2 regions of the Romboutsia sp. Marseille-P6047 genome follow, and region 2 is predicted to be linked to the other one. Evidence: a T-box and tRNA genes for the amino acid it is inferred to sense, from the RefSeq annotation. Region 2 holds a T-box; the other holds one or more tRNA genes.
What was found. A T-box is a leader RNA that pairs with one kind of tRNA and senses whether it is charged. The one in region 2 lies ahead of thrS (threonine--tRNA ligase), so its partner is inferred to be a tRNA-Thr.
Positions count from the first base shown of each region.

Region 1: it has a tRNA-Thr gene. The T-box ahead of thrS (threonine--tRNA ligase) is inferred to sense a tRNA for this amino acid. The anticodon was not compared.

Region 1 is NZ_UWOT01000004.1:15,071-31,338, forward strand. Features, by position in the region: gene EIH23_RS05075 (YitT family protein) at 1-317, opposite strand, end outside; gene EIH23_RS05080 (hypothetical protein) at 419-1,534, opposite strand; gene EIH23_RS05085 (glycosyltransferase family 2 protein) at 1,531-3,453, opposite strand; gene EIH23_RS05090 (pectinesterase family protein) at 3,682-7,548, opposite strand; cyclic di-GMP riboswitch class II at 7,621-7,704, opposite strand; cyclic di-GMP riboswitch class II at 7,793-7,876, opposite strand; tRNA gene EIH23_RS05095 (tRNA-Thr) at 8,012-8,086, opposite strand; rRNA gene EIH23_RS05100 (23S ribosomal RNA) at 8,168-11,070, opposite strand; rRNA gene EIH23_RS05105 (16S ribosomal RNA) at 11,359-12,862, opposite strand; gene pdaA (delta-lactam-biosynthetic de-N-acetylase) at 13,306-14,181, shown strand; gene rbr (rubrerythrin) at 14,319-14,858, shown strand; gene EIH23_RS05120 (SH3 domain-containing protein) at 14,960-15,472, opposite strand; gene EIH23_RS05125 (hypothetical protein) at 15,708-16,268, opposite strand, start outside.
Region 2 is NZ_UWOT01000004.1:211,119-227,386, forward strand. Features, by position in the region: gene EIH23_RS05975 (potassium channel family protein) at 1-112, opposite strand, end outside; gene EIH23_RS05980 (TrkH family potassium uptake protein) at 139-1,491, opposite strand; gene rplT (50S ribosomal protein L20) at 1,732-2,088, opposite strand; gene rpmI (50S ribosomal protein L35) at 2,149-2,343, opposite strand; gene infC (translation initiation factor IF-3) at 2,371-2,862, opposite strand; gene EIH23_RS06000 (ATP-dependent metallopeptidase FtsH/Yme1/Tma family protein) at 3,322-4,725, shown strand; gene thrS (threonine--tRNA ligase) at 4,792-6,711, opposite strand; T-box leader at 6,766-6,994, opposite strand; gene EIH23_RS06010 (DUF445 domain-containing protein) at 7,051-7,653, opposite strand; gene EIH23_RS06015 (putative sporulation protein YtxC) at 7,754-8,557, opposite strand; gene EIH23_RS06020 (ABC transporter permease) at 8,730-9,665, opposite strand; gene EIH23_RS06025 (ABC transporter permease) at 9,665-10,753, opposite strand; gene EIH23_RS06030 (ABC transporter ATP-binding protein) at 10,743-12,314, opposite strand; gene EIH23_RS06035 (BMP family lipoprotein) at 12,729-13,772, opposite strand; gene EIH23_RS06040 (BMP family lipoprotein) at 13,908-14,948, opposite strand; gene EIH23_RS06045 (DegV family protein) at 15,267-16,112, opposite strand; gene trmL (tRNA (uridine(34)/cytosine(34)/5-carboxymethylaminomethyluridine(34)-2'-O)-methyltransferase TrmL) at 16,164-16,268, opposite strand, start outside.

The DNA.
Region 1 (16,268 bases), 200 kb from region 2:
TCTGTTACTGATACGTTAGATAGTGGTGCTGTTACATCTAGTAATCCTGATAGTATTAACATACCTATTAGTGTTTTTATAGCATCTTTTTTACCTAGTATTTTCACTGAGAATATTAGTAGTGGTATACCCATTGCTAACATTATTGTTGATACTGATAGTCCTGTTAGTTTACTTAGTACTAGTGATAAACCACTTAGTCCTCCCGGTGCTATTGTATATGGTTTAAAGAACATGTTTAGACCTATACTCATTGATAGACATCCTATTATTAATCCTATAAATTCTATGATTCCTGTTTTTATTTTATTATTCATTTCGACAAATCCCTCCCTTGCTATGAATATTATATCAGTAATATTTTGTTTTTCAAACAAAAAAATGGATAGCAAGTAATTTTGCTATCTATTTTATATTTTTATTTTTCAAATGAAGAGAAATATGCCGAAACTATTTCTAATTGACCACTTCGATTAGTAATTGTATTATATGGATTTGAGTCTACTAATAGCTCTACTTTTTCTATATTACCTAGTTTATTATTATATTCCAATATGTCGTATTGAAAACTTAAGTCAGTTTTTGATTTTTTAGTTAAATCAATATTTATATTTGCTACTTCATTGTTTTTACCATATACATTTATAACTATATTTTCTACGCTATTATCTATATTTTTAATCTCTAAATTAAAATATCTACATCTAGGATTATAGTTTTTAACCTCACTACTTATGTTTTCAAAGTCATTTAAGTTCTCATATGTTACTACGTTATTATTTATATTATATCCATTAGTGTATGCCCATGGTGTAAGTGTATTCTCTCCATATTTTATACTTAAAGCTTCTACTGATTCTAAAATCATCTCACCTTGTCTATCATATAAGTCCTGATAATCACTATCAGATTCAACTCTCATTGCTAGTCTTACACCATTTGTCATATGACCCTCTAATTCTTTTAATGATTCTTCTATATCTATTGTCATATTTATTGCATCTGATTTATTTGAGTTTTCTAATTTGTAATCTCCTATTTTCTCTTCAAAATATTCCATATATTGATTGTCACCACTACCTACTAACATCTTTTCATCACCTTGTAGGTAAAAGCTAATTTGAGATATGCTATTATTTATATTTTTAAATTTCAATGATAATGAATTAGTTAACTCTCCATCTACATATGATAAAGGAACTTCTTTCGTTATATATGTATTATTTTGAGTATTACTAAACTTAAGTAAAACTTCATTATTTTCATTGTAACTTAAATTATAGTCATTACTTTTTTCTCCTATATTCCACTCTTTTACCTTACTTATTGTATTTGATGTGTCTGAAGTGTTTTTAAGTTTATCTATATTGGTGTGACTATCTGATTTTACCAGACTAGTACTGTTTACTACATTATTAGTAAAACCTTCTATAGTATCATAGTTATCCATAAATAAAATACTTAATCCACATACAGCAGCTATTGTTACTGATGTTGCTACTTTTCTTTTTCCTGATACTTTACCTATACTCAATATTCAATCTCTCCTTTCATTAATTGTTGTATATAGTCTGTTTTATTGACTATTCTATCTAAATCATAGAAAGGTCTTAGTGAATCTGAGTATATATTTATTAAATTTAGATATGCATCTTTTGATATTTTATCAATTTGTAATATTGCTTCTCCATTAGTTGATTTCTCTATTACTCCTGAAATTACATTTCCATTTAATGATAGTTTTAATTTTTCTCCTTTTAGAAGTACTCTATCATTATCTTGTTCTAAAGTTAAGTAATCTTCAGAAATACCTATTAGCTTAAAACTAAATTCTGTTTCTAGTTTATCTTCTTCAACTAACTGTAGTCTTATATATTCACATACTATCGTATATGGTTCTTCATTATAATCTTTTATTAATGATATACGTATTAGTACAAACATTGGTATTACATTATATATTGTCCATAGTATGTTTATACCAAATATGCCTAAGTTAAGTTCACCTGTACTAACTCTATAACATCCCATTAGCCAAGATAATATTGTTAATATTATTAAAATTATATGAGGGTAAGCTTCTTTTATATATATATTTCCAGCTGATGATTTTACATCCTTATTTGTAACTTTAAACTTTGTATTTGATTTTTTAAATATATGTGCAAAACAACTTTTTGCGTTGTATGGAGCCATTATTGTTTCATATATATGTGCCCAGTACATAGTTCTTGTATTTGGTGAGTTTACACTGAATATTGAATATTGAACTGCAAAATATGGTACGAACATTACTAATAGATCTTTAATAGGTGCGTCTATAAAGAATATACCTGTTAATAAATAAAATATTGGAGCTATTATAAATATCATTTTTAATATACTTGAATACCAAGATAGTAATCCATCTATATAAGCTATTTTTTGATTTAGTTTTAATCCTTTTATTTTAAATGGATTTTTACTTTTTAATAATTGAAGATTACCTCTACACCATCTATCTCTTTGAACTAAAAAGTCTTTTAAATTAGTTGGATTTAATCCTAATGCTAACGGTTCATTTAAAAATACACTTTTATATCCTTTTGACTGAATCAAAAATCCTAGTGCTATGTCTTCAGTTATAGAAAAAGTAGGATATCCTCCAATAGCATCAAGAGCTGTTCTTCTAAATACAGCATTTGTTCCAACATGTATTTCTGAGTTTATATATGAACGATTTTCTTGAACATCCCTCATAAAGAAATCTTGTTCTGCTGGAATTTTACGCTTAAAAGCTTTTTGGAATATATCTGCATTATAAAAACTTTGTGGTGTTTGTACAAATCCAACATTTTCATCATTAAAATATGTCACAGTTTTTTCTAAAAAGTTACTCTTTGGAATCATATCTGCATCAAATACAGCTATTAAATCTCCATTTGAATGTAATAACATATTGTTTATGTTTCCTGATTTTGAATAAGTGTTATCTTTTCTTACTGAATAATGTACATTTAGCTCTTCACATAATTTTTTCACTTCGTATCTTTTACCATCATCACATACGTATATATTTTTCTTATCTTTATCATATTTTATATCCAGTGCTGCAGCTATAGTTGTTTTTATTATATATGTAGGTTCATTGTATGTTGGTATAACTATATCTACAGTAGGTAGATTTTCATCTTGGGATTTTCTTAATAGTTCAAATTCTTCCTTTGGATTTCTTGAGCTTATATATACAAATAACATAAATTGTATAAACCCAAGTATTTCAGCAATAAGTAATCCTATTCCTATATATTTGCTTATACCATATGTTGGTACTGCTGAGAATCTCCAAACGATGTAGTTAAAGGAAAGTATTATACTTATTGCATATAGAATACTTTTTACTTTTGGATATATTAGAAATAGTAAAATTAGTATTCCTAGAGATAAAGAAAAATATAAATATATTATCTTCACCCACCTCCTAATATTTTTTTGTTTTTTTGATTAGATAGTTGGATATGATACTAATTATTATTATGCTTTTTAACTTTTAATATGAACTATAATTTATAATGCCATACTCAATAAATTAATATATATCTTAAATACATTACTATTCCTTTTTATTTCTTTATTTTTATTCTTATATATGAATAAAAGAAAAGCAGATAATAAATTAAGTTTTATTATCTGCTTTTTATATTAATTATTTATTTTTCTTTTATTTAATATATAAAGTACTGCTGATGATAGAACTACTAAAGCTATTAAACCTAGTATACTATTATCACCTGTTTGAGGTAGTGCAGTTGATTCCATATTTGAGTCATTTTTATCATCTGATGAATTTTGGTTATCATTTGGAACTTGTGGTGATTCAGGCTTACTCGGTATTTCTTGAGTATCAGATTCACCTGGAACCTCTGGTTCAACTGGTATTTCTGGATCACTTGGTAATTCCGGTTCTTCCGGGTCTACTTCTGGAATTTCTGGTAATTGTAATTTTTCATTTACAGTTACTTTTATCTCCTTAGTGAAACTTGCTCCATCTAAGTCAGTTACCTTATAAACTACTTTATATTCTCCAGCTGTTTTTGTATCTACTGTATTTTCTATAACTTCAATCTTTTCTGTTAAATCTCCGTCTTCTTTATCATTTGCTTTTACATAATCTTTAGGATCAAAAGTATCTCCTAACTTTATATTTACATCTTCTGCATTTATTTCTGGTACATTATTCATTTGTACTAATGGAAGTTTAACAGTTACTGTACATGTAGCTTCTTCACTACCACTTCTTGCTGTTATTACTGCTGTTCCTATACCTACAGCTTTTACATTTCCATTGTTATCTACTATAGCTACATTTTCATTGCTTGATTCAAATATAACTGTTTTATCAGTAGCATCCTCTGGCCCTACTGTTGCTATAAGTTTTGCTGTATCTCCTATATTCATAGGTAATTCTGATATATTTAATTCTACTAATGAAACATTTACTATGTTATCGTATGCAGAGTTTATATTTGTAGAATCTGACTTTTCAGTTGGATTCCAATCATCATTGTAGGCATCATTTCCGTTTACTGATGCTGATGAAGTTGAAAATACATTTTCTAATGAGTAATTTGCTATTTCACTATTTTGTATTAATGGTCTAGTATCACTTAATTTAGCTCCTGGTCCATAACTTCCATATTCAAAGAATCTTGCTGTTGATGCTAAAGAGTTTGCACCCATATCATCCCAACCATTAGTTGCTATATGACTTCCCATGTAGCAGTTTATATATGCAACTGCTGGAGTTACTGTATCAGTAGCACTACTTGGTCTCCATGGTCTTCCTAAAGATACTGAGTTATCAGCTATATCATCAAGTCCAATTAATCTTGAATTCATTATTACATATCCATAAGCATCTTTATCCCATGTATCTGCTGCTGTTATATATCCATTCTTTGGAGATAAGTTTCTATTTACTGATGCTATATCACAGTCATTAAATACTGCTTGTGCACGTCCAAATATAAAGTCAACATCACCTTCTATATAACATTTATAGTAATATTGTCTTGCTGGCGAAGAACTACTTGCATCTGCTAATAGTGTATCTTGATTTCCTATAAATCTACAGTTTATAAATATACTTTGATCAGCTTGGTTATTTAATGCTACTGCTTGATCACCTTCTACTATTTGCTTTTCTTCGTAAGCATTTTCTATTGTAATGTTTTCAGCTATAAATCCAACAGCTTTTGATTTTATAGTTACACTAGCACTTTTACTTGTTCCATATTTTTCTCCTGTTTCAGGATTTATTGTTCCATTTGAAGCATCGTAAGTCCATATAGTCTTTTGGCTATCTTCGCCTATTATACTTATATATGGTGATTGTACTATTGTTTTTTCTTTATATACGCCATTTTTTACAAATATGTTTACACGTTCTGTATTTTTAGTTGGTACAGAGTTTACTGCTTCTGTTATTGTGCTATATGTTTTTATTCCATCAACTTCTCTTCCTTCAACACCATTGTATGTTGAATCAACGATTATATCATAGTTACCATTGTTTAAATATACTATGTTATAAGTTTTTACTGTTGTTTTTCCATCTTCTGTTGTATGGTAAATTTCTATTATGTTTCTTCCTAAGTCTAATGTTAAGTTTTTAGTAAATACTTCATCTTTTGATTTTTCTATAGCATTTACTTTTATTTTATCATTTTGCTTTATTGTTATCTTTCCATCTTTATCAACTGAACCTTTTAATGTTATTACAGGATTTGATACTGTATCATTTGGTTCTTCTATCATGTTGAAATTAGCGGCATTATCTTCATATTGTATATTGTCTGGATTACTATTGTTTGGTACTGCTACTACTTCTTTTGAGTCGTATGCATTTCCATTTTCATTTTTTGCCATTATCTTATAGTAATATGTTTGGAAGTTTACTACTTCTAAATCTTCATATGTTGTTTTAGAAGAATCAACTTCTGCTATTTCTTTATATTCTCCATTTTTTTCTGTTGATCTTTTTATTACATATGAAGTAGCATCTTTTACTTCATCCCAGCTTAAAGTTACTTTAAAATCTTTAGCCTCAGCTTTTACATTTTCTACTGTATCAACTGGCATTTTTTCTATTGTTGAATCATAGTAAAGTTTATCTTCATTTTCTATTCTTACATTGTCAAAAGTAGCAACTGCTGGAGTTTCACTTCCTCCGTTACTTACTACAAATCCTACATACCAAGTGTTACTTTCATTTACAACAGTTTGAGTTTTTACTATTGTTTTATCGGTTGGGAATGTTGGGTCTTTAGATATATAAGCTTTAAATTGAGTTTTATTTCTTTCTATTTTTATATATTGATTTTTAGAATCTGCATTTAATTCACCTATTTGAGCTGCACCTGATTTTGCTGATGCATTATCTCTATAAGCATATCTATATTGATTTTTACTTGGTTCTACATATACGCCAAAGTAGTCTGCATCATTAGTAGAATTATTATTACGTACAAATACACCTGCTTGACCATATTTTGCATTACTCATATCAAAGTCTACTAATCTAGCTACTATAGTAGCGTTACCTTCTACTTTGTAATTTATAAACTGATAGTTATCAGTTGATGATACATCTTTTCCTATATATGTACCTGATCCATTTACTGTGAATGATTTTGTATCTTTATCAAAATTAGCATATACATTTTCACTGTCATTCCCTATTGATGAATTATTAAATCCATCTGGTAATGTTCCCACACCATAGTTAGGAAGTTCAGGTGTTTCTGGTATTTCTGGTACTTCAGGTACTTCTGGAGTTTGTATATCTGTTGAAGTGTAAATAATTCCACTTTCATTTTTTATTGTTATATCATTAAAACTTGCAACTGCTGATGTTGTACTTCCTCCATTACTTACTACAAATCCTAAGTTCCATGTAGTAGATGATGAGTTTATACTTTGTCCACCAGATGCTATTATGTCATTAAAATCTTTGTCATTAGCTATATAATATTTAAAAGAAGTTTTATTCTTTTCAATTTTTATATATTTATTTTTAGATTCTTTTGTTAATCCTGATATAGCTGCTGCACCAGTTCCACCTGTAGAGTTATCTCTATAAGCATATCTATATTGATCTTTACTTGGTTCTACATATACACCAAAATAATCTGCATTGTCGCTAGTATTATTTTCACGCATAAATACTCCTGCTTGACCATATGGAGCATTACTCGTATTAAAGTTTTCTAATTTAGCTATAATTGTAGCATCACCATTAACTTGGTAACTTACAAATTGATAGCTATCAACTGATCCCTTATCTTTTCCTATTAGGTTACCTGAGCCTTGAATTTCTAATGTCTTACTAGTGTTGTCAAAAATTGCACTTCCATTACCGTAATTGTTACCTATAGCTACACTTGTAAATCCTTCTGGTAATACGTTTGTTTCTGCATTAACTATACCTAAATTTGGAACCATGTACCCTATTACCATGGCTATTGTAAGAACTATAGATAATACTTTCCTTTTTAGATTGTTTTTCATACTATTCTCCCTTCAAAAAAAGGCTATAGTTTAACTTATTTAGTTAGATTAAAATATCTAAACTAAGTTAAGTTAAAATATAGCCGGTTGCACTACTAGCTCCATATGATTTAAGTGCCCATTTACAAATCATACTTCTTAGCTTCTATAATTTTTTGTTTAAATAAAGGATATTAGTCTTTTTGCAATAAAAAAGACTATATCTGTTTATAAATCAATTAGTTTCATTTCTAAATGACTTATAATTAAACATAGCCGGTTGCACTAGTAACTCCATACGATTCAAGTGCCCATATATAAATCGTACTTCTTTGTCTCTATTTTTTTCAGACAAAATCATTGTCTTTTGTTATAATATCAAATTAATATGATAAAATCTACTATTTTCATTCGATTTATTTTTACATATTCTGTAAATTCGTTTTTGAACACAAAAAAAGACTAAGAATATCTTAGTCTTAAATGGAGCTGGTGATAGGAATCGAACCTACAACCTGCTGATTACAAGTCAGCTGCTCTACCGTTGAGCCACACCAGCAAATATAACATTTTAGGATTAAAGTATGATAATACTTTCAAAACTACATATCATTTACAATATTTATCATTTAAATTTATTTTGGTCAAGTCCTCGACCTATTAGTATCGATAAGCTAAATACATTACTGCACTTACACCTTCGACCTATCAACCAGGTAGTCTTCCTGGGGTCTTACCCTTACGGTGGGAAATCTTATCTTGAAGTCGGCTTCGCGCTTAGATGCTTTCAGCGCTTATCCATTCCGCACTTAGCTACCCAGCTATGCCCTTGGCAGAACAACTGGTACACCAGAGGTGCGTCCATCCCGGTCCTCTCGTACTAAGGACAGGTCTCCTCAAATTTCCTACGCCTGCGACGGATAGGGACCGAACTGTCTCACGACGTTCTGAACCCAGCTCGCGTACCACTTTAATGGGCGAACAGCCCAACCCTTGGGACCTACTACAGCCCCAGGATGTGATGAGCCGACATCGAGGTGCCAAACCTCCCCGTCGATGTGGACTCTTGGGGGAGATAAGCCTGTTATCCCCAGGGTAGCTTTTATCCGTTGAGCGATGGCCCTTCCATGCGGAACCACCGGATCACTAAGTCCGACTTTCGTCCTTGCTCGACCTGTATGTCTTGCAATCAAGCTCTCTTGTGCCTTTACACTCTACGTACGATTTCCGACCGTACTGAGAGAACCTTTGAGCGCCTCCGTTACTTTTTGGGAGGCGACCGCCCCAGTCAAACTGCCCACCTGACAGTGTCCCAAGACCAGATTCATGGCCTATGGTTAGAGTCCCAGTACTACAAGGGTGGTATCCCAAGGATGACTCCACGCAAACTGGCGTTCACGCTTCATAGTCTCCCACCTATCCTGTACATGTAGTACCAAGACCCAATGTCAAGCTACAGTAAAGCTCCATGGGGTCTTTCCGTCCTGTCGCAGGTAACCGGCATCTTCACCGGTATTACAATTTCACCCAGTCTGTTGTTGAGACAGTGCCCAAATCGTTACGCCTTTCGTGCGGGTCGGAACTTACCCGACAAGGAATTTCGCTACCTTAGGACCGTTATAGTTACGGCCGCCGTTTACTGGGGCTTAAGTTCACTGCTTCGATTGCTCTAACAGATCCCCTTAACCTTCCAGCACCGGGCAGGCGTCAGCTCCTATACATCGTCTTGCGACTTAGCAGAAACCTGTGTTTTTGGTAAACAGTCGCTTGGGCCTATTCTCTGCGGCCTGTCATAGACAGGCACCCCTTCTCCCGAAGTTACGGGGTCATTTTGCCGAGTTCCTTAACAACAGTTCTCTGGCTGGCCTTAGGATACTCTCCTCACCCACCTGTGTCGGTTTGCGGTACAGGCACCTTTAACCTCGATAGAGACTTTTCTCGACAGTGTGAAATCAGCTACTTCGCTACTAAATTTCGCTCCGCATCACATCCTAGCATTATTCCTACGGATTTGCCTGTAGGAACTGCCTCAATGCTTGCCCGTACATAACCAACAGTACGGTTAGCTTATCCTTCTGTGTCATCCCATTTCTCAAACGGTTATTGGTGGTACAGGAATATCAACCTGTTGTCCATCACCTACGCCTTTCGGCCTCGGCTTAGGTCCTGACTAACCCAGGGCGGACGAACCTTCCCCTGGAAACCTTGGGTTTACGGCCTGTGGGATTCTCACCCACATCTCGCTACTCATGCCAACATTCTCACTCGTATACTGTCCACATGTCCTTACGGTCATGCTTCAACCTGCATACGAAGCTCCCCTACCCATCATAATGATGCCGTAGCTTCGGTAGTACGTTTTAGCCCCGGAAATTTTCGGCGCAGGATCACTCGACCAGTGAGCTATTACGCACTCTTTAAATGAGTGGCTGCTTCTAAGCCAACATCCTGGTTGTCTGTGCAATCCCACATCCTTTACCACTTAACGTACATTTAGGGACCTTAGCTGACGATCTGGGCTGTTGCCCTTTTGACTATGAATCTTATCACCCACAGTCTGACTCCCAAGTATAAGAATACGGCATTCGGAGTTTGATAGTCTTCGGTAAGTGCAATACCCCCTAGGACATTCAGTGCTCTACCTCCGCTTCTCTCAACCTTGAGGCTAGCCCTAAAGCTATTTCGGGGAGAACCAGCTATCTCCGGGCTCGATTGGAATTTCACCGCTATCCACAAGTCATCCCCGAGCTTTTCAACGCTCGTGGGTTCGGTCCTCCACGAAATTTTACTTTCGCTTCAACCTGCTCATGGATAGGTCGCCCGGTTTCGGGTCTACGCCAAGTAACTTAAATCGCCCATTTAAGACTCGCTTTCGCTACGGCTCCACACCTTAAGTGCTTAACCTTGCTACTTAACGTAACTCGTTGGCCCGTTCTACAAAAAGTACGCGGTCACACAAGTAATGTGCTCCCACAGCTTGTAAGTACAGGGTTTCAGGTTCTATTTCACTCCCCTCCCGGGGTTCTTTTCACCTTTCCCTCACGGTACTATGCGCTATCGGTCACTAGGTAGTATTTAGGCTTGGAGGATGGTCCCTCCTGCTTCCCACAGGGTTTCACGTGTCCCGTGGTACTCTGGATCACATCTAAAGTCTTCTCGTTTCAGCTACGGGGCTATTACCCTTTATAGCGGAGCTTTCCAACTCTCTTCACTTACGATACCTCTTCGTTTATGACGTGTCCGCAACCCCAACAAAGCAAGCTTTATTGGTTTGGCCTGTTCCGCGTTCGCTCGCCGCTACTTACGGAATCGATTTTTCTTTCTCTTCCTCCAGGTACTTAGATGTTTCAGTTCCCCGGGTTCCCTTCGCTAAGCTATGTATTCACTTAACGATACTTAGACATTACTCTAAGTGAGTTTCCTCATTCGGAAATCTTCGGATCAAAGTTTACGTGCAACTCCCCGAAGCTTATCGCAGCTTATCACGTCCTTCATCGGCTCCTAGTGCCAAGGCATCCGCCCTGCACCCTTAATAACTTGACCAGTTATTAAAGTTTGTAATTTTAAAGACTTTTCTTGTCTATATATAATTAAATGATGTCATATCACTAAATGTTATGCAGTTTTCAAAGTACTATAAGGTTTTATCTTTCCTATTCACCCACGCTTTTTACAATAAACTAGCGAAGAGGCTATGATAATAGCAATGTTACTTGTCATTTGTAAGCCACGCCTTTCGGCTTACTTGACAATAACATGCCATATCACAACCTCAAAGCGGTGTATGTAAAAACAAACCTTCAAAATTAAACAGTAGGCAATTCTCCTTAGAAAGGAGGTGATCCAGCCGCACCTTCCGATACGGCTACCTTGTTACGACTTCACCCCAGTTATTGGTTTCACCTTCGACGGCCGCTTCCTAAAAGGTTAGCTAACCGGCTTCGGGCGCCCCCAACTCCCATGGTGTGACGGGCGGTGTGTACAAGACCCGGGAACGCATTCACCGCAGCATTCTGATCTGCGATTACTAGTAACTCCAGCTTCATGTAGGCGAGTTTCAGCCTACAATCCGAACTGAGAATGGCTTTAAGGGATTAGCTCCGCCTCACGACTTGGCTGCCCTCTGTACCACCCATTGTAGCACGTGTGTAGCCCTAAGCATAAGGGGCATGATGATTTGACGTCATCCCCACCTTCCTCCAGGTTATCCCTGGCAGTCCCTCTAGAGTGCCCAACTTAATGCTGGCAACTAAAGGCAAGGGTTGCGCTCGTTGCGGGACTTAACCCAACATCTCACGACACGAGCTGACGACAACCATGCACCACCTGTCACTTCTGTCCCCGAAGGGAAATCTCCGATTAGGGAGAGGTCAAAAGGATGTCAAGCTTAGGTAAGGTTCTTCGCGTTGCTTCGAATTAAACCACATGCTCCGCTACTTGTGCGGGTCCCCGTCAATTCCTTTGAGTTTCACTCTTGCGAGCGTACTTCCCAGGCGGAGTACTTAATGCGTTAGCTGCGCCACCGAAGGGGGTAACCTCCGACAGCTAGTACTCATCGTTTACGGCGTGGACTACCAGGGTATCTAATCCTGTTTGCTCCCCACGCTTTCGTGCCTCAGTGTCAGTTACAGTCCAGAGAGCCGCCTTCGCAACTGGTATTCCTCCTAATATCTACGCATTTCACCGCTACACTAGGAATTCTACTCTCCTCTCCTGCACTCAAGTTTCCCAGTTTCAAAGGCTTACTACGGTTGAGCCGTAGCCTTTCACCTCTGACTTAAGAAACCACCTACGCACCCTTTACGCCCAGTAATTCCGGATAACGCTAGCCCCCTACGTATTACCGCGGCTGCTGGCACGTAGTTAGCCGGGGCTTCCTCCTCAAGTACCGTCATTATCTTCCTTGAGGACAGAGCTTTACGACCCGAAGGCCTTCATCGCTCACGCGGCGTTGCTGCATCAGGCTTTCGCCCATTGTGCAATATTCCCCACTGCTGCCTCCCGTAGGAGTTTGGACCGTGTCTCAGTTCCAATGTGGCCGATCACCCTCTCAGGTCGGCTACTGATCGTCGCCTTGGTAAGCCGTTACCTTACCAACTAGCTAATCAGACGCGGGTCCATCCTATACCGCCGGAGCTTTGATATTTCTACCATGCGATAAAAATATGTCATCTCGTATTAGCGTACCTTTCGGTACGTTATCCGTGTGTATAGGGCAGGTTACCCACGCGTTACTCACCCGTCCGCCGCTCACTTCCGAAGAAGTTCGCTCGACTTGCATGTGTTAGGCACGCCGCCAGCGTTCATCCTGAGCCAGGATCAAACTCTCAAAAATAAATTCTTCGAATTTATATTGCCAACGTCTTTACCTTCATATTCATTCAGGTAAATCCCGTTGCTCAAATAAAATTTGATTTCCTTCGCTCAGCTAATCATTATCTGAATATCTGGCTTGGTTGTTTGTGTTTTAATTCTTAAATAAGAATTAGTTATATAAATTAACCTACTGTTTAATTTTCAAAGTTCGTTTTGTTTTTCGCCCGTTTCTCTTTCGGACAAGTATTACTATAACATCTATTTTTATTGATTGCAATACTTTTTTATATATTTTTTTAACTTTTTTATTTATTGTTTTACTTTTTGACCCAAAAAACTTATATACTTATTAATATGTCCTTTTAAATATCTATATTTTACACTCTTTTTAAGTTTAAGTTATTTGATTTTTGTTAATAAATTTTATTAACGACACTATTATGTGTAAGGAGGTATAAATTTATGCGTAAATTATTAATTTATTTTTCATTATTTGCACTTACTATACTTTGTGCTACAGGTTGTTCCTTTAATAATAATAATTCAAATGAAAATTCATCTAGTGAGGTTTCAAATATAGATAGTAATTCAAAAAATCAAAATACACCAAGTTCATCATCTCAAAGTAATAAATCAAATAATTTAGACAACGAAATAACAAATTGGTTCTACATTCCAAATACTACACACACAACACCTGACATAAACCCAGACCTAAACTACGAATTATCAACTTATGATGCAATTTATAACTTAGACTCAAATAGAAAAAGTAAAACTTTATATTTAACTTTTGATGAAGGATATGAAAATGGATATACTACAAAAATATTAGACATCTTAAAAGAGAAAAATGTACAAGCAGTCTTCTTTGTTACATCATCTTATATAGATAAAAATCCTGATCTCATAAAACGAATGGTTTTGGAAGGACATATTGTAGGAAATCACAGTGCAACTCATCCATCTATGCCAACATTAACATCTAATGAAAATGAGTTTAATGAAGAAATATCAGATGTAGAAACTAAGTATGAAAAACTTATAGGCGCTAAAATGAATAAGTTATTCAGACCACCTATGGGATGCTACTCTGAGAAAAGCTTATCTATGACAAAAGACTTAGGATACAAAACAGTTTTTTGGAGTTTTGCATATGACGATTGGGATCCTGAAAAACAACCGGAATTAAAATATGCAAAGAAAAAAATATTAGACAACCTTCATGATGGCTCTATATTACTTTTACATGCAGTATCTAAAACTAATACTGAAATATTAGGTGATGTTATAGATTCTGCTAAAGATTTAGGTTATGATTTCCAATTAATAAAATAAATTTTCCTTAAATTATTTTATTATATACATAAATATTTTTTTGTGCTATACCTCTTATTCTTAGCATAAGATTAATATGTGGATGATAATAGTTTTCATCACTTTATAAAATCTTATTTTTTGGGGGTACACTAAATATGGAGTTAAAAGGATCTAAAACTGAAAAAAATTTACTTACAGCATTTGCTGGAGAATCTCAAGCAAGAAATAAATATACTTACTATGCTTCAAAGGCAAAAAAAGAAGGATATAATCAAATAGCAGCAATATTTGAAGAAACTGCTAATAATGAAAAGGAACATGCTAAAATATGGTTCAAACTTTTACATGATGGTATGCCTTCTACAGCTGAAAATTTAAAAGATGCTGCAGCTGGTGAAAATTATGAATGGACAGATATGTATGCTACTTTTGCTAAGGAAGCTGAAGAAGAAGGTTTTACTAAAATAGCTTACTTATTTAAAGCAGTTGGAGAAATAGAAAAAGAACATGAAGAAAGATATCTTAAGTTACTTGAGAACTTAGAAAATGGTGTAATATTCGAAAAAGATGACATCGTTGTTTGGAAATGCCAAAACTGCGGACATATACATATTGGTAAAAAAGCTCCAAATGTATGTCCAGTATGTGACCATCCACAATCTTTCTTTGAAGTAAAAGCTGAAAATTATAAATAAAATACTATTTTTATATAACTATATTTTATAAGTTATCAGTAAGTATTAAATTAATATAATTTACTTAAATAAAAAAGTCATATAAATATATGACTTTTTTATTACTTTATTTCTATGTAATCTGCACTTGACCAACCTATCGTTCCATCTGATAATTTTATCTTGTTCCATCCATCTTGACTTCCTAAAACTATAACTTGTGTATTTCTATTTATTATACCTATCTTTTGATAAGTTGTTCCTGGCCCACTTCTTACATTTAACATTAATCCTGTTACAAATCCAACCCGCTCATTCTCTTCCATATTATCTAATTTATTAGAACTAATGTTACTTAAAACTTTTAAATAATCCTTACTAGAATATCCAGTAGTATTGTTATACTTTATTTTTACCCATTTTCCATAATAAGAAATTATCTCTACCTTTGTATCTTTCTTTATTGTATAAATAACCTTGCCCTTTGAACTTGGAACTTTTCTAAAGTTTAGATTTGTTGTTGTCACCGCATATTTAGTCGATTCTTCTTCTATGCTTTCAGATATATTAGTAAATGATATACTAGATGTAACTGCACCAGCACTTAGCAAGAATTTCAATTTCTTATTTTTCATGAGCCCTCCTAATTTCTCCCCTATCGTTTTATTATAGATAATTAATAGAATTTTATCAACATTTCGAATTTTCCAATTTTTACCTTAAGTTTCCATATATCTATAAATGTTTATTATTTATATGTAAATAGAGTTGAAAATTAATTATTTAGTCCTTTCAGTACATATTAAACTGAGTATCTAAATAATTAATTTTCTATACTCAAGACCAAGGTTATATAAATAAATTCTCTATCTAAATAATAAATACCGCGACAATGGTAGTAACAATAAATCCAATCATTACTGGTTTAAAGTTTCTCTTAGCCAAATCAACCGGATTAACTCCACAGATTGCTGCAGCTGATATTAATCCCCAAGGAACTAAACATCCTCCACCAACCCATACACCTGCTATTTGACCTAATGCACAAAGTGCTCCAACACTTGCATTTACTGCTGTTGCAAATACTGATGCAAGTGAACCTACTAAAGATATACCAGAAAATCCAGAACCATCAAGGCCAGTTATTGCTCCTACTACTGTTTGTATACTTGCTACTGCAAATTTATTAAGTGGTACAGCATCAGCTAGTGCTAGACCCATATCTGAAAGTAAACCTTGAGATGTAGCTGGTAGTACTTCACCTAATACAGATGTTAATGGTGCTACTTCACCCATATAGAAGAATGCTGCTATTGGTATTATTGCACCGAATATTTTTATACCAAATACAAATCCATCTATAATATTTTGGCAAACTGAATCAAAGAAATTCTTTTTATGATTCATTGCATTTATAATCATAATTAAAAT
Region 2 (16,268 bases):
GAATTATTTCTTCACCTTTATCTATAGCCATAACTTGATGACCTAAAAGATGCATTGTAGTAGCTACAGATGCACCAAATCTTCCACAACCAATAACTATATATTGTTTCATGATTTTATCCTCTCAATATGTATAATTTATCCTACTATTATTTTTCCTTCTGGATATCTAACTGGTGGCTTTTTCTTAGCTCCTCTTGATAATAATGCCACAAAAATAGTTAAAGATCCAACTCTACCTATAAACATAGCTATCATTACTACTATTTTACCCATTGATGTTAAATTAGGGCTTCCCCCTGTACTTAAACCTACTGTAGCTATTGCTGAAACTATTTCAAATCCACATTCAACTAAAGTAAATCCTGGATCAGTTAGCGATAGTGCTAAAGTTCCAAGTACTACAAGTGATATGGCTATAAAGAATATTCCTACAGCCTTAGTTACAACTGAAGCACTTATTCTTCTTTCATAAGCTTCTATATCAGCCTTTCCAGATATAAAGCTTTTAACTGTTATAACTAGAGATGCTAACGTAGTAGTTTTTATACCACCACCAGTTGATGCTGGAGATGCTCCTATGAACATTAGTATTATCATTATAAATAAACTACTTTCTTGTATTAAGGTCAAATCTATTGTATTAAATCCAGCTGTTCTAGCTGTAACTGACTGGAAGAACGCTGCTAAAGCTTTGCCAAAAATACTTAATGGTCCTAGAGTTTTAGGATTATTAAATTCTACAATAAATATAAATACTGTCCCAATAGCAATAAGTATTAATGTTGTTACTAAAACAATCTTTGAATGCATATTCAATCTTGATAATTTCTTAGTATTTATCACATCTAGCATTACTGGGAATCCAATTCCTCCTAGTATTATAAGCATAGATATAGTCATAACTATCATAAAATTATCTACATATGATGTTAAAGATGTAAATGGTCCACTAACAGAACCCATCAAATCAAATCCAGCATTACAAAATGCTGATATGGCATGAAATATACTATACCAAATACCTCTACCTAATCCAAATTGTGGTATAAAAGTAAATGATAATAGAATCGCACCTATACCTTCTATTAAAAGAGTTATCAATATTACATATCTAGTTAACTTTACCATACCTGATAAATCTCTTTGATTTAAAGATTCTTGAATCAGTAGTCTTTCTCTTAAATTAATTTTCTTCTTTGTTAAAAGTGCAAACATAGTGGCTATAGTCATAAATCCTAGTCCACCTACTTGTATTAATGTTATAATTACTATTTGACCAAAATGACTCCAATATGTTGCTGTATCTACTACAATTAGTCCTGTAACACACACTGCAGATGTAGCTGTAAATACTGCATCTAAAAATCCTATACTTTCTCCATTTTTAGTTGCTATTGGTAAGTTCAATAAAAAAGCACCAAATAATATTACAGCTGCAAATCCCATTACCATTATCTGAGCAGGATCTAAATTATTTATGTAACCCATAGTCCTTTTTAATAACGACTTCAATTTCTTGACCTCCTTATATAAGTACGCTTTAGTAACCATTATTTTATTATATTCCAAATTTAACCTAAAAACAATAATAGGAGGATTTGATTTAATTATCATTTATTTTGCTTAATAATATTATACACATTTTATTTATAATATTCTCTATTCAAACTTAAAAAATTACATAAAAAAACGGTAAACTTCATATCAGTTTACCGTTTTATCGTATAATTAAGCTAATTTTGATTTAGCAACTTCTACTAATTGAGCGAATCCTTGAGGATCTTGTATAGCCATTTCAGATAACATCTTTCTGTTAACTTCAACACCTGCTAATTTTAATCCGTTCATGAATCTTGAGTAAGATAATCCGTGCATTCTAGTTGCAGCGTTTATTCTTTGTATCCAAAGTTTTCTGAAGTCTCTCTTCTTTAACTTTCTACCTATATATGCGTTCTTTAATGCTTTCATTACGAAAGTATTTGCTGGTCTATATAATTTGCTTCTAGATCCTATAAATCCTTTTGCAAGTTTTAATACTTTTTTATGCTTTTTACGAGCGTTCATAGCTTTTTTAACTCTTGCCATCGTCGTGACCTCCTTTAATAATCTTTACGTTAATCTATTTTTTGTCTTTTGTTTTAAATCTTAGTATGGTAATAATTGTGCTATTCTTCTAGCATCACCTTCACTAACTATTGCAGACTTTCTTAAGTTCATTTTAGTCTTAGCATTTTTCTTAGTTAGTATATGTCTTTTGAAAGCTTTAGCTCTCTTTAACTTTCCAGTTCCAGTCTTCTTGAATCTTTTAGCAGCACCTCTATGAGTTTTCATTTTTGGCATGATAAATTCCTCCTCTCAGTTAATTATCTATTTTTTTGGATCTATAATTACAACCATATTATTCCCCTCGAATGCTGGGGCTTTTGTTGGTTCTCCAAACTCTTTTACTATATCTATAAATTTAAGCATTACTTCTTTACCAATATCTTTATGTCCTAATTCTCTACCTCTGAATCTAAGTTCAACTTTAACTTTATCTCCTTTTTTAAGGAATTTTATAGCATTGTTAGCCTTAGTTTGTAAGTCATTAGATTCAATACCTGGTCTAAGTCTTATTTCTTTAACTGTTATTGTTTTTTGGTTTTTTCTTGCTTCTTTTTCTTTTCTCGCTTGTTCGTATTTATATTTTCCATAATCCATTATTTTGCAAACTGGTGGATTAGCATTTGGTGAAATCTTAACTAAATCTAAATTTTTATTATTTGCTAATATTTGAGCTTCTTTAGATGACATTATTCCAAGTTGCTCTCCAGTTTCTGAGATAACTCTTATTTCCTTATCTCTTATTTGATCATTCATTGACAATTCTTTGCTAATGGTAGGACACCTCCAAAATTTTATATATATATTAAAAAAAGCGAATGATATTTAAATCATCCGCTAATATAAGTCATAATAATCATAACCTCTTTATAAATAAAGGTTAAACTTATATTGACCTTACGAACTTGCGTTGCAAGGTGAGAAGCGGACTTCTTCTTTGTTTTTTCTTAACTACTTCATATAATATACTACATATTTTTTATTGTGTCAAGAATATATTAACTTTTATTTTTAATTTTATTTAATGATTATTATAACTTACTATTTATATTATATTATTATTTTGCTTAATTGAGTAATTATTATACAATTTGTGGCTATACTTAAAAATATCACATAAATAATTTATTTATGGAAAAATTTAAATAATAAATATTAGTAACTATGGAAAATATAAAATAAATTAATAATTTTTATTATCTGAGGTGTATGTCTATGAAAATGTTAAATAATTTCTTTAAAAAATTTAATAATCCTGTTCCTGTATTTGCACAAACAAAAATAGAAAAGGATACGCAAAACGAAGATACAAATAGTACAAAACCTAAAACCACTTTTTTAGACGTAGCTGGACTTGACGAAGTAAAAGAAGAGTTGTTTGAAATAGTGGATTTTATGAAGTTCCCAGATAAGTACAAAAAAATGGGTGCTAAAATACCTAAGGGTGTTTTATTTTACGGACCACCTGGTACCGGAAAAACACTTCTTGCATCAGCAGTAGCTGGAGAAACTAATTCATCATTTTTTAACGTAACAGGTTCTGAGTTTGTTGAAAAATATGTAGGTGTTGGTGCAAAACGTGTCAGAACTTTATTTGAAAAAGCTAGAAAAGAAGCACCAAGTATTATTTTCATTGATGAAATAGACGCCATAGGAGCAAAAAGACACTTAGAGAGTAATAATGAAAAAGATCAAACATTAAATCAACTTTTAGTAGAAATGGATGGTTTTAATAAAGATTCTAATGTAATAGTTGTTGGAGCTACAAATAGACTTGACTTATTAGATGAAGCCTTACTTAGACCAGGAAGATTCGATAGACATATTCATATAGGATCACCTAACTTCCACACTAGATTTGAAATTTTAAAAGTTCATACTAATAATAAACCTTTAGATGCATCTGTTGATTTAGAGCTTCTAGCAAAAAAAACTCATGGTTTCAATGGTGCTCATTTATCTAATATTGCAAATGAGGCCGCTATATTTGCTGTAAGAGACAATAGCCCTATTATAACTGCTCTTCATTTTGATAAAGCTTTAGAAAGAGTTATTGCAGGATTAGAATCTAAAAATTCTACTTTAATAGCAAAAGAAAAAGAAATAGTTTCTTATCATGAAGCTGGTCATGCTATAGTCAGCAATATTTTAGGAATTTGTCCTATTCAAAAAATTTCAATAGTTCCAAGAGGAGAAGCACTTGGATATGTTCTCCAACTACCTGATGAGGATAGATATATTTATACTAAAGAAGAATTAATGAGTAAAATAAAAATTCTATTAGCAGGAAAAGCATCAGAAGAAATAATATTTAATCATCAATCCACAGGTGCTAAGGATGATTTGAAAAAAGTAACAGATATAGCAAACCAAATGGTATGTGAATATGGAATGAGTAAATTAGGATTTATGACTATTGATGGAAATATCAAAACAATTTTATCCGAACAAGTTCAAAAAGAAGCAAATAGTATAGTCCAGGATTGTTATAAGGAAACTCTAGATCTATTAAACAATAATATAAATGACTTACATATAGTTTCTAAGTATCTTCATGACAAGGAGACTATGACTCATGAAGAATTACAATCTTTAATAAAAAAAGAAATCGTAAATTAATATTAATTAAAAAATCCACCGATATAGTGTTACATATCAGTGGATTTTTATTTTTATTTTATTAAATTAAAACTGTTCTACATTTACTCTATTTACTACTTCTTCAGTTATAGTGTTAACGAATTCATCTACAGATACAGCTCCTATTTCGCCTTTATCTCTTGATCTTACAGATATAGTCTTATCCGCTTCTTCTTTTTCTCCTACTATTATCATGTATGGTATTTTTTGAAGTTGTGCTTCTCTTATTTTAAATCCTGTTTTTTCAGCTCTATCATCTATTTCAACTCTTATACCTTTTGCAAATAAAGTATCTTTAACTTCATTAGCATAATCATTATATTTATCTGATATAGGAAGTATTCTAACTTGAGTTGGCGCTAACCATACTGGGAACTTACCAGCATAGTGTTCTATTAATATACCTATAAATCTTTCTATACTTCCAAAAGCAACTCTGTGTATCATTACTGGTCTATGCTTTTCACCATCTTGACCAACATAAGTTATGTCAAATCTTTGAGGTAACTGCATATCTAATTGTATTGTTCCACATTGCCATGTTCTACCTAAACAATCCCTTAAATGGAAGTCTATTTTAGGTCCATAGAATGCTCCATCACCTTCATTTAATATATAAGATAAGTTAAGATCTTCTAAAGCTTCTCTTAATCCATTTTCAGCTATCTCCCAGTCTGCATCACTTCCTATTGAGTTTTCTGGTCTAGTAGATAACTCTAAGTGATATTCAAATCCAAAAGTCTTATAAACTCTATCTATTAAATCTACAACACCTTTTATTTGATCTTTTATTTGTTCTGGCAACATGAATATATGAGCATCATCTTGAGTAAATGCTCTAACTCTCATAAGTCCATGTAATGCACCAGATAATTCATGTCTATGAACTCTACCAAGTTCCGCAACTTTCATTGGGAATTCTTTATATGAATGTGGTTTAAAGTTATAGTATATTAGTGAACCTGGACAGTTCATTGGTTTTATAGCAAATTGTTGGTCATCTATATCTACAGTATACATATTTTCTTTATAGTTGAACCAGTGTCCAGAAGTCTCCCATAGCTTTTGATTTAATATTATTGGAGTTTCTATTTCTTGGTATCCATCTGCTCTGTGTATTTCTCTCCAGAATTTTAATAATTCATTTTTAAGTTCCATACCTTTTGGTAAAAATAATGGGAAACCTGGACCTTCTTCTGGTATAAAGAATAAATCTAATTCTTTACCTAATTTTCTGTGGTCTCTCTTTTTAGCTTCCTCTAACATGTGTAGGTATTCTTCTAAATCTTTATTTTTTTCAAAAGATATACCATAAATTCTTTGAAGCATTTTATTCTTTTCATCTCCACGCCAGTATGCACCTGCAACACTTAATAACTTAACAGCTTTAACTTTCTTAGTTGAAGGTAAATGTGGTCCTCTACATAAATCAGTAAAATCACCTTGCTTATAGAATGATATTACTTCCCCTTCAGGTAATTCTGATATAAGTTCTTCTTTATATATTTCTGAATTTTCTTTAGCCCAAGCTAAAGCTTCTTCTCTTGGTAATTCATATCTTTCTATAGCTACATCTTCTTTAGCTATTTTTTTCATTTCTTTCTCTAGTTTTTCTAAATCTTCATTAATTAATCTGTGTTCTAAGTCTATATCATAATAGAATCCATTTTCAACAGTTGGTCCTATTGCAAACTTAGCTTCTGGGTATAATCTCTTTATAGCTTGTGCTAACATATGAGCTGATGTATGTCTAAATACATCTTTACCTTCTTCATCTTCAAATTTAAATAAGTTTAATTCACAGTCTTCCTTTACTATGTAGTCAAGTCCTACAACTCTACCATTTACAGAAGCTGCAACTATTGCTCTAGCTAATCCTTCACTGATAGATTTAGCTATTTCCATAACTGAAAGTTCATTTTCAAATTCCCTTACAGATCCATCTTTTAATGTAATCTTTATCATACCTAGTGCCTCCTATTTATTTTATATATTAAAAAAACTCGTCGCCAATAAAAATATTGGGACGAGTATTAATTCGTGGTTCCACCCAAGTTGATTTATAACAATAATATAAATCCTCTTGTTGACTATAAGGTTGTCAACCGAACACTTTCACATAAATTTATGCTAATAAGTTCTGCTCAAAGGTAGTTTTCAAATAGCTATATTTAGATGGGCTTACAGCCGATGACCCTTCCTCTCTGTAAATTAGTTCTACTTTACTCGTCCTTATCTTAGCAATAATCTTGAGTTATTATCACTATTATATCAGATAGTAAAATTTGTATCAACCTTAATATTTTATATGAATATTACGATAATGCCTTGTATTATCCCTATTAAAAATCCTAATATTAATCCTAATACTTCTATATGTTTTAATTCTTTTTTAGCAACTCTTATAATTAAATCTTCAAGCTCGTATAGATCTAATTCATTTATCTTAGTTTCTACCATTTCTTGTATATTTATACGTTCTTTCGCTTTATTTATCATTTCTTCACTTAACTCATTTATAGCAACTCTTACTTCTGAGTCAACTGCATCCATAATATATCCTTCTATCATTCCTCTTATTGGAAATGGTACAAAAGACATTTTTTCTTGTGCTATATTATTTATTTTTTCTTTTATGTATTCTATAATTTTTTCTTTATCATTTTCGGTCATTATACTCTCTAGTATCTCATCCATAGATAAAAACTCATCTTGAATTATTTCACCTATATTTTTAGATATTTCATTCCTTCTTTTCGGTATAAGACCTATTATTTCAAAGTTTAATATCGGTATTTTTATAGGTTGTATTGGCCTAAATATTAATTTTATAGCTAAAACATTAGTTATGTATCCAATAACTCCACCAATACTTGCTAATAGCATCACTTTTAATATATTGCTCATAAAAATCTCCTTATAATGTTGTATATTTATTTTAGATATATACAATTATAAAGCTTATGATAAATTAAAAAAAGAATTTTTTTACTATCAATATATATAACTATTTATATTTTGATATAACGCTAACTCTTTCTTCAAAGATAGATTTTATAGTTTCAATTACCAATTTAGACGAGTTATCATTTAAATAATCTAGTATCTTTATTTTTCTAGGACAAAGCGCTAGTAATGTGCTTATTAAAAAATCTTCATAATTTAACTCTTCTTTTATAACCATATTTATAATGTCTTCATTATCAAGATTATCTATTTTTTTACCTTGACTATCATACAATTTAAATGTTTTATCCTCTAATATATTCACTACAAGTAAATCTATTTTAGTATCTTGCATATCTACAAAATACTTTAGCACATTTATAAACTCACTTTGGTCTTTTTCCTCTTGATATTCCTCTATTGCAATTTCTATTATAGAAGATAAATACACAATAACTTCTTTTAACCTAAATTTTAAAAAACCTTCTATATTTATGTAATTTTCATATTTTAAATAATTAGATACTTTCGTTAGAATACTATCTTTAATTAAATTTTCCATTCGATTAAAGACTTCTAATGAATATTGATATATAATATCAAGCTCATTTAAATAACTATCCTTGTATCTTTTATCTATATATTCTTTTAAGTATTTATCTTTTACTATACATATTATTAAATCGGTAATTTCCTGTCCTATCTCCTCTAAGTCAATATCATTTTTCATATCAAGATTGATTACTAATTCTACCATACCTCCATTTAAACTCACATTTTTATCTACTTCCTTAGATTCCAAAATTTCTTGGGCCTTAATCCTAGGATGAGGTGAGAAACTTATATGAATTTCTTTATTGGTCAAATGTATCGCCCCTTTCTAACTATATAAAAGAGGATTAGCTAATAATAAAATCTTATCTTATAGTTTATTATTTCAATAAATAGTATTTTTAAACTATATTTATTCTCTTTTATTTATAATAAAAAAACTCGCTATATGTACTATATTGTACAAATAACGAGTTTTATATTAATTATCTTTCACCTTTTTTGTATGGGTTTCCAAGCGCTGATGGAGCCTTAGAACTCTTAACAAATAATACTAGTACTATTAAAGTTACTATATAAGGTATCATTGATAATAAGTTTTCATTTATAACAAATGGTAATTCTGGATTTCCAAAGAAAACAGTTAAAGCAGTTGAGAAACCAAATAATAAACAAGCTACCATCGCCCATTGTGGTCTCCATTTACTAAATATAACTGCTGCCATAGCAATATATCCTTGACCAGATATTAATGTTGGTCTGAATGATGAAACAACAGCTAAACTCATGGATGCTCCACCAAATCCAGCTAGTATACCAGATATTATAACTGCAGCATATCTAACACGAGTAACATTTATACCTAAAGTATCTGCTGCACCTGGGTGTTCCCCAACCGCTGTCACTCTAAGACCGAACTTAGTTTTATATAGTACATACCATACTACAAAAACTAATATAAATGCTAAATAAACTGTAGCATATGAGTTAAATATAGTATCTAAGATACTTCCTGATTCAAATAATCCATTTAATGGTCTTGGTATCTTATTTTCCATTGGTATTGTTGGAGTCATTGTTGCTCCATCAAACATTATTTTTGATACAAATAATGCTACCCCTGGTGCAAGTAAGTTTATAGCAACACCTGATATTGTATGGTCTGCATTAAAACTAACTGTTGCTATAGCATGGATTAGAGCAAATAATCCACCTGCAAGTCCACCAATTATAAACGCTAACCATGGATTTCCTAAAAGGTATCCTGATGCTGCACCCGCAAATGCACCCATAACCATCATACCTTCTAGACCTATATTTACTATACCTGATTTTTCAGAAAATACTCCACCTAATGCTGTAAATATAAGGGGTGTAGAGTACATTAAAGTTGTACTGATTATTAAAGCTAATTGTTGCATTATGCATTACCCCCTTTACTTCTTTTTTCTTTCATTTTATCATATAACATTTTTAATACACTACTTAATGCTATAAAGTAAACTATTGATCCAATAACTATACTTACAACTTCTGAAGGAGCTCCAACGGCTTGCATTTTAGTTCCTCCATACTTAAATGCTCCGAATAATAATCCAGAGAATATAACTCCTATTGGATTACTATTAGCGATTAATGCTACTGCTATACCATCAAATCCATAACCTTCTTGTGCTGCTAATACTGATATGTTATGAGATACACCCATTACTTGTATTGCACCAGCAAGACCTGCTATTAAACCTGCTATGGCCATAGATTGTAGTATAGATCTATTTACGTTTATTCCACCGTATTCTGCACCAAACATGTTATGTCCAACACCTCTTAATTCAAATCCTAAAGTTGTTTTGAATAATATGAATGATACTATTAATATAACTACTATAGATATAACTATTCCCCAGTTTACTGAAGTAGCTGGACCTACTAAACCTTTTAACCAGTCTATACCTATGCTTGCACTATCATGTATACTAATTGAAGTTTCACTATTATTTTGAGCTAAGAAGCTAGTTCTTATTAAGTAGTTACTTAAATAGAATGCTATCCAGTTTAACATTATTGTAGCTATAACTTCATTTATTCCAAATTTAGATTTTAACCATCCTGCAATTCCACCCCAAACTGCACCAGCTATTGCTGCTATTAAAAGAGTTAATGGGATGTGTATTATTGCTGGTAATTCAATACCCGCACCTACTATAGTTGCAAATAATGCACCTATTATAAACTGACCTTCTGCTCCTATATTGAATAATCCTGTCTTGTATGCAAATGCAATAGAAAGACCTGTTAATATAAGCGGAGTCGATCTTATTATAGTCCAAGCTATGAATTTAGGCTTACCAATTACACCTGTTATCATAGCTGAATATGCATCAATTGGGTTGAATCCAGCTATTAATAATGCTATTGCTCCAACTATTAAACCTAATACTATTGATATTAGTGAGAATAGAATAGCATTATTGGCAGCAGATTTTTTCTTAATCTTATTATTGCTCATCTTCTGCACCTCCTGCCATCATAAATCCTAATGTATTTTCATCTGCATCTTTACCATCAACTATACCTACAATTTTACCTTCGTATATTACAGCGATTCTATCAGATACATTCATAACTTCATCTAATTCAAGAGATACTAAAAGTACCGCATTTCCTTCATCTCTTTGTTTAACTAAAGAACTATGAACGAATTCTATCGCCCCAACATCTAGACCTCTAGTTGGTTGAGTTGCTATCAATAATTGTGGCTCTTTTGTTGCTGCTCTTGAAACCTCTATATTGTCAACTTCTCTACCTATTATTATTTTTTGTTGGTTACCACCCGATAAAGCTCTCGCTTTTGTAGTATAATCCGTAGGTCTTACATCAAACCTTTTTATTATTTCTTCTGCATGTTTTTCTATAGCTGATTTATTTAAAATTCCATTTTTAGAGAATCTAGGATCCTTATAATTTTGTAATACTGTATTTTCAGCTATTGTAAAGTCTAATATTAAACCTCTTTTTTGTCTATCTTCTGGTATATTTTTTATACCTTTTTTGAAAACTTCTATAGGCTTATTATTTATAACTTCATGTCCATTTATTTTTATACTTCCAGATTCAGATTTTCTAAGTCCAGTAAGGGCTTCTACTAATTCAGATTGTCCATTACCATCTATACCTGCTATACCTAGTATTTCACCAGCCCTAACTTCTAATGATAATCCATCAACAGCTGCTATATTTCTATTATCTCTTACTACTAAATCTTCAATTGATAAAACAACATCACCTAACTTAGGTTCATCTTTATCTACTTTGAAGTTTACTTCTCTACCTACCATCATTGCTGCTAAGTCATCTTCGCTTGTTTCTGAAACCTTAACTGTATCTATATATTTACCTCTTCTTATTATAGTACAGTAATCAGCTGCTGCTTTTATTTCTTTTAACTTATGAGTTATTATTATTACAGATTTACCTTCTTTAGTTAAATTTCTTATAATTTGCATAAGCTCATTTATTTCTTGAGGTGTAAGAACAGCAGTCGGCTCATCAAGTATTAATATCTCAGCTCCTCTATATAAGGCTTTTAATATTTCTACTCTTTGTTGCATACCTACAGTTATATCTTCAACCTTTGCATTTGGATCTACATATAGTCCATATCTTTCCGATAATGCTTTAACATCTTCAGTAGCTTTTTTCATATCTACAGCACCTAAACCTTTAACTGGCTCAGTACCTAGTATTATATTTTGTGCTACTGTGAATGGTTGAACAAGCATAAAGTGTTGATGAACCATCCCTATCCCATTTTCAATCGCTACATTTGGGTTATCGATATTTACTAATTTTTCATTTATATGTATTTCTCCAGAAGTTGGATGATATAAACCATATAATATATTCATTAGTGTAGATTTTCCTGCTCCATTTTCTCCTAAAAGAGCATGTACTTCTCCTTTATGTACAGTCAAATCTATATTATCATTTGCCACGAAGTTTCCGAACTTTTTAGTTATCTTTTTCATCTCAACAACTTTTTGACTGTAATCCACATTACTTTTATTCATCGCTCTTTATTACCCTCCTTATTTACTAATCAGCACTTTTTATTATACTAAAATATAATTCATATAACAAACTTTTTTCGACATTTTTTTGTATTTTATTTAAAAGATGCACATTATTTAAATTATTTTAATTAATTTAGCCTCTCTCTTTTATCATTGTTATATACTATTTACAAAATTAGTAAATATAATTGTATATACTTATATATTATCCATAAAACTCCTAATCTATTTGTTTCATTATGATTAAATTTAATTACATAATTATTTTTAATTAAATTTCATATAAAAAATAATAAACAATAAGTTTTTCATATAATAAATAGTCTGTATTCTAATTAACTTATTAATTAAATAAGCTTTCTTACAAAATAATTATTTTATTAATAATCATAAAGTAAGAAAGCTTTTTATCTATTTATTATTAGGATATGTTTTTTCAAATTCATCCTTAGTTGCTGGAACTTTTATATCTCCAGATTTTACTTTGTTTTTAATTTCATTGACATAATCTAATATATCCTGAGGAACATTATCTTTTGTAGTTGGTGCTATTCCAACACCTTCAGTTTCTAAAGTACTTACTATTACTTTTCCACCTTCATATTTTCCTTCTAATAAATCTTTTGATATATTATATACTGTTACATCTACATTTTTCATAGCAGATGTAATTACATTTTTGGGTGCTAGTTTATTTTGATCTTGATCAACACCTATTGCCATTTTATTATTTTCTTTAGCTGCCTCTATAGCTCCTGTTCCACATGCACCTGCTGCTGTAAATATTACATCTACTCCATCTGTATGCATTTGGTTTGCTATTGATTTTCCTAAAGCTGAATCAGTGTAACTATTTGTATACTGAGTGGATATTTTAGCTTCTGGATTAGAGTCCAACACACCAGCCTTATAACCATATTCAAATTTACTTATTACTTCACTTTCCATACCTCCAATAAATCCTACTTTTCCAGTTTTAGTCATTTTACCTGCTATTAATCCTGTTAAATATGATGACTCATTATCTGCAAATAATAATGAATCTACATTTTTTGCATCTACCTGTGTATCTATTATAGCAAAGTTATTATCTGGATAGTTTTTAGAAGCTTCTTTAATTGCATTTTCTAACTTATATCCAACTCCAATTATTAAATCCATCTCTTCATCTACAAAAGTTTCTACATTTGGAGTATAATCAGCATCTTGTTTAGACTCAAGATATTTAACATTAACTTTATCACCATATTCTTTTTTTAGTCTTTGAAGACCTTCCCATGCTGATTGATTAAAAGATTCATCATTTACTCCACCTGTATCTGTTACCATTCCGATTTTTATAACATTTGATGAATTACCTGATGAGCTTTCATTACCTTTGTTGCTACACCCAACCATCATAGATGTTGATAAAATTAAAGATGTTGTAAAGGTTAACAGTTTTTTTAATTTCATACTTATACCTCCTTGAAAGAAATTTATGTATAATTGTAGGTTTCTCATTTTATAATTCTTTTATCCAATAATTTATATAAAGAAAAAAACTACCCTAAACTTAGGGTAGTTTTTTTCTTTATATAAATTATTTAATTAGTTTTGAGCAAATTGAGCTTCAAATTCTTCCTTAGTTGAAGGAACTTTTATTTCTCCACTCTTTATTTTTTCAGCCATTTCATTTACGTATTTTAATACATCTGGCGCTACATTTTTATCACTAGTTGGAGCTATACCAACTCCTCCAGTAGCTAATGTATTAACTATAACTTTTCCACCTTCATAGTTACCTTCTACCATATCTTTACATAAGTTGAATATTGCAACATCTATGTTTTTCATAGCTGATGTTAACATATTGTCTGGAGCTAAGTTATATTGATCTGAGTCAACACCTATAGCTTTTTTATTATTTTCCTTAGCAGCCTCTATTGCACCTGTTCCAGTTGCACCAGCAGCTGTAAATATTATATCAACTCCGTCGCTGTGCATTTGGTTAGCTATTGATTTCCCTTTAGCAGCATCTGAGAAGCTGTTTGCATATTGAGATGATACTGTAGCATCTGGGTTTGCAGTTAAGACACCAGCTTTGTATCCATACTCAAATGTACGTAATAAATCACTTTCTATACCACCTATAAATGCAACTTTACCAGTTTCAGTCATCTTACCTGCTACTAATCCAGTTAAGAATGAAGATACATTATCTTCAAATGTTAAAGAGTTTACGTTGTCAGCTTCTACAACAGCATCTATTATAGCAAATTCTTGTTCTGGATAAGACTTAGCAGCGCTTTTTATTGCATCTTCTAATTTATATCCAACACCTACTATTAAATCATATTCATCATCTACAAATGTTTCAACATTTGGTGTATAGTCAGCATCTTGAGTTGATTCTAAATACTTAACTTCTACCTTATCTCCATATTCTTTCTTTAAGTCTTGAAGACCTTCCCAAGCAGATTGGTTGAAAGATTCGTCATTTACTCCACCTGTATCTGTTATCATTCCTATTTTGTATACCTTATCTTCTGATGATGCATCAGCATCTCCTGAATTTGAACCACATCCTACTAGTAATCCAGCAGTCATAACTGTAGTTAAACCTAGTGCTAATAATTTTTTAAGTTTCATAAATTTCCTCCAAATTATTCTATATATGTAATAATTAACTCCATTCTACACTATTTTTTCTTTTTTAGCCATACTTTTTATGTATTTTTTTTAATTTTTTTGTAAATATGTGTTGCACTTAATAGTTAGAAGTCTAATTAGTATGTGTTTTTATGCCCTTTATTACATACTATTTATTATTTTAGTTATTTTTCTAACTTTTATATATTCTTAATAGTAATAATTATAATTCATTTATATATTTTCTATAAAAAATTAAAATAGATGATATCAAAATATAATTTATTTTAAGACCATCTATTTTATATATTCTACATTTTATTTTTTAAAAGTTAAAATTCCTGTTACTCCTGGACCTGAGTGTGAACCTATACAAGTACCAACCATAAAGAATTGTATATCCTTTGGATTTAATTCTTCTTTTGCAGCTTCTATTAATTTTAATTTTTCTTTTTCATCATCACTATATCCTATGTAAATAACTTGATCCGATAAGTCATCACCACAATTCTCCTTTATCAGTTCAATCATCTTAGATACAACATTTTTTTTACCTCTAACTTGAGTTACAGGAGATACAAGTCCATCTTTTACATCTAATATAGGTTTTATATTTAATATATTTGCTATAGTTGCTTTTGTTGACGATATCCTACCACCTTTTTGCAGATATTCCAATGTATCTACTGAAAATAATAAATAGGATTTTTCTCTTAAATTTTGAAGCCTTTGAATTATCTCTTCTCCAGTTTTACCTTCATTTGCTAACCTAGCTGCTTCTACAACTAAAACACCTATTCCATAAGAAAAACTTTGTGAATCATACATATAAATCTTTCCATCTATATCATTCTTAGCCATATTAGCACTTTGATACGTTCCTGTTGCAGTAGATGAACCTGCAACATAAAGTACTTCTTTCCCCTGATTTACGTACTTTGTAAAAACTTCTTTAAATTGAGCGTAAGTAGCTTGAGATGTTTTCGGATATATGTGTTCTTTTCTTAATCTCTTATAAAATTCTTCTTTTGCAATATCTATCCCATCTTTATATTCTTTTCCATCTATAATTACAGTAAGTGGAATTACTTCTATATCATATTTATTAACCAATTCTATAGATATATCAGATAAACTATCACATACAATTTTTAAGTTACTCATTATACATTATACCCCCTCATCAAATTATACTTTACATTCTATATTTTAAATTTACTTCATATTTGGATACCCAATTTGTCTTAAAGCCTCAAATACAGCTATCGCAACTGCATTTGATAAGTTTAACGATCTTGCTCTTTCATGATCTAACATAGG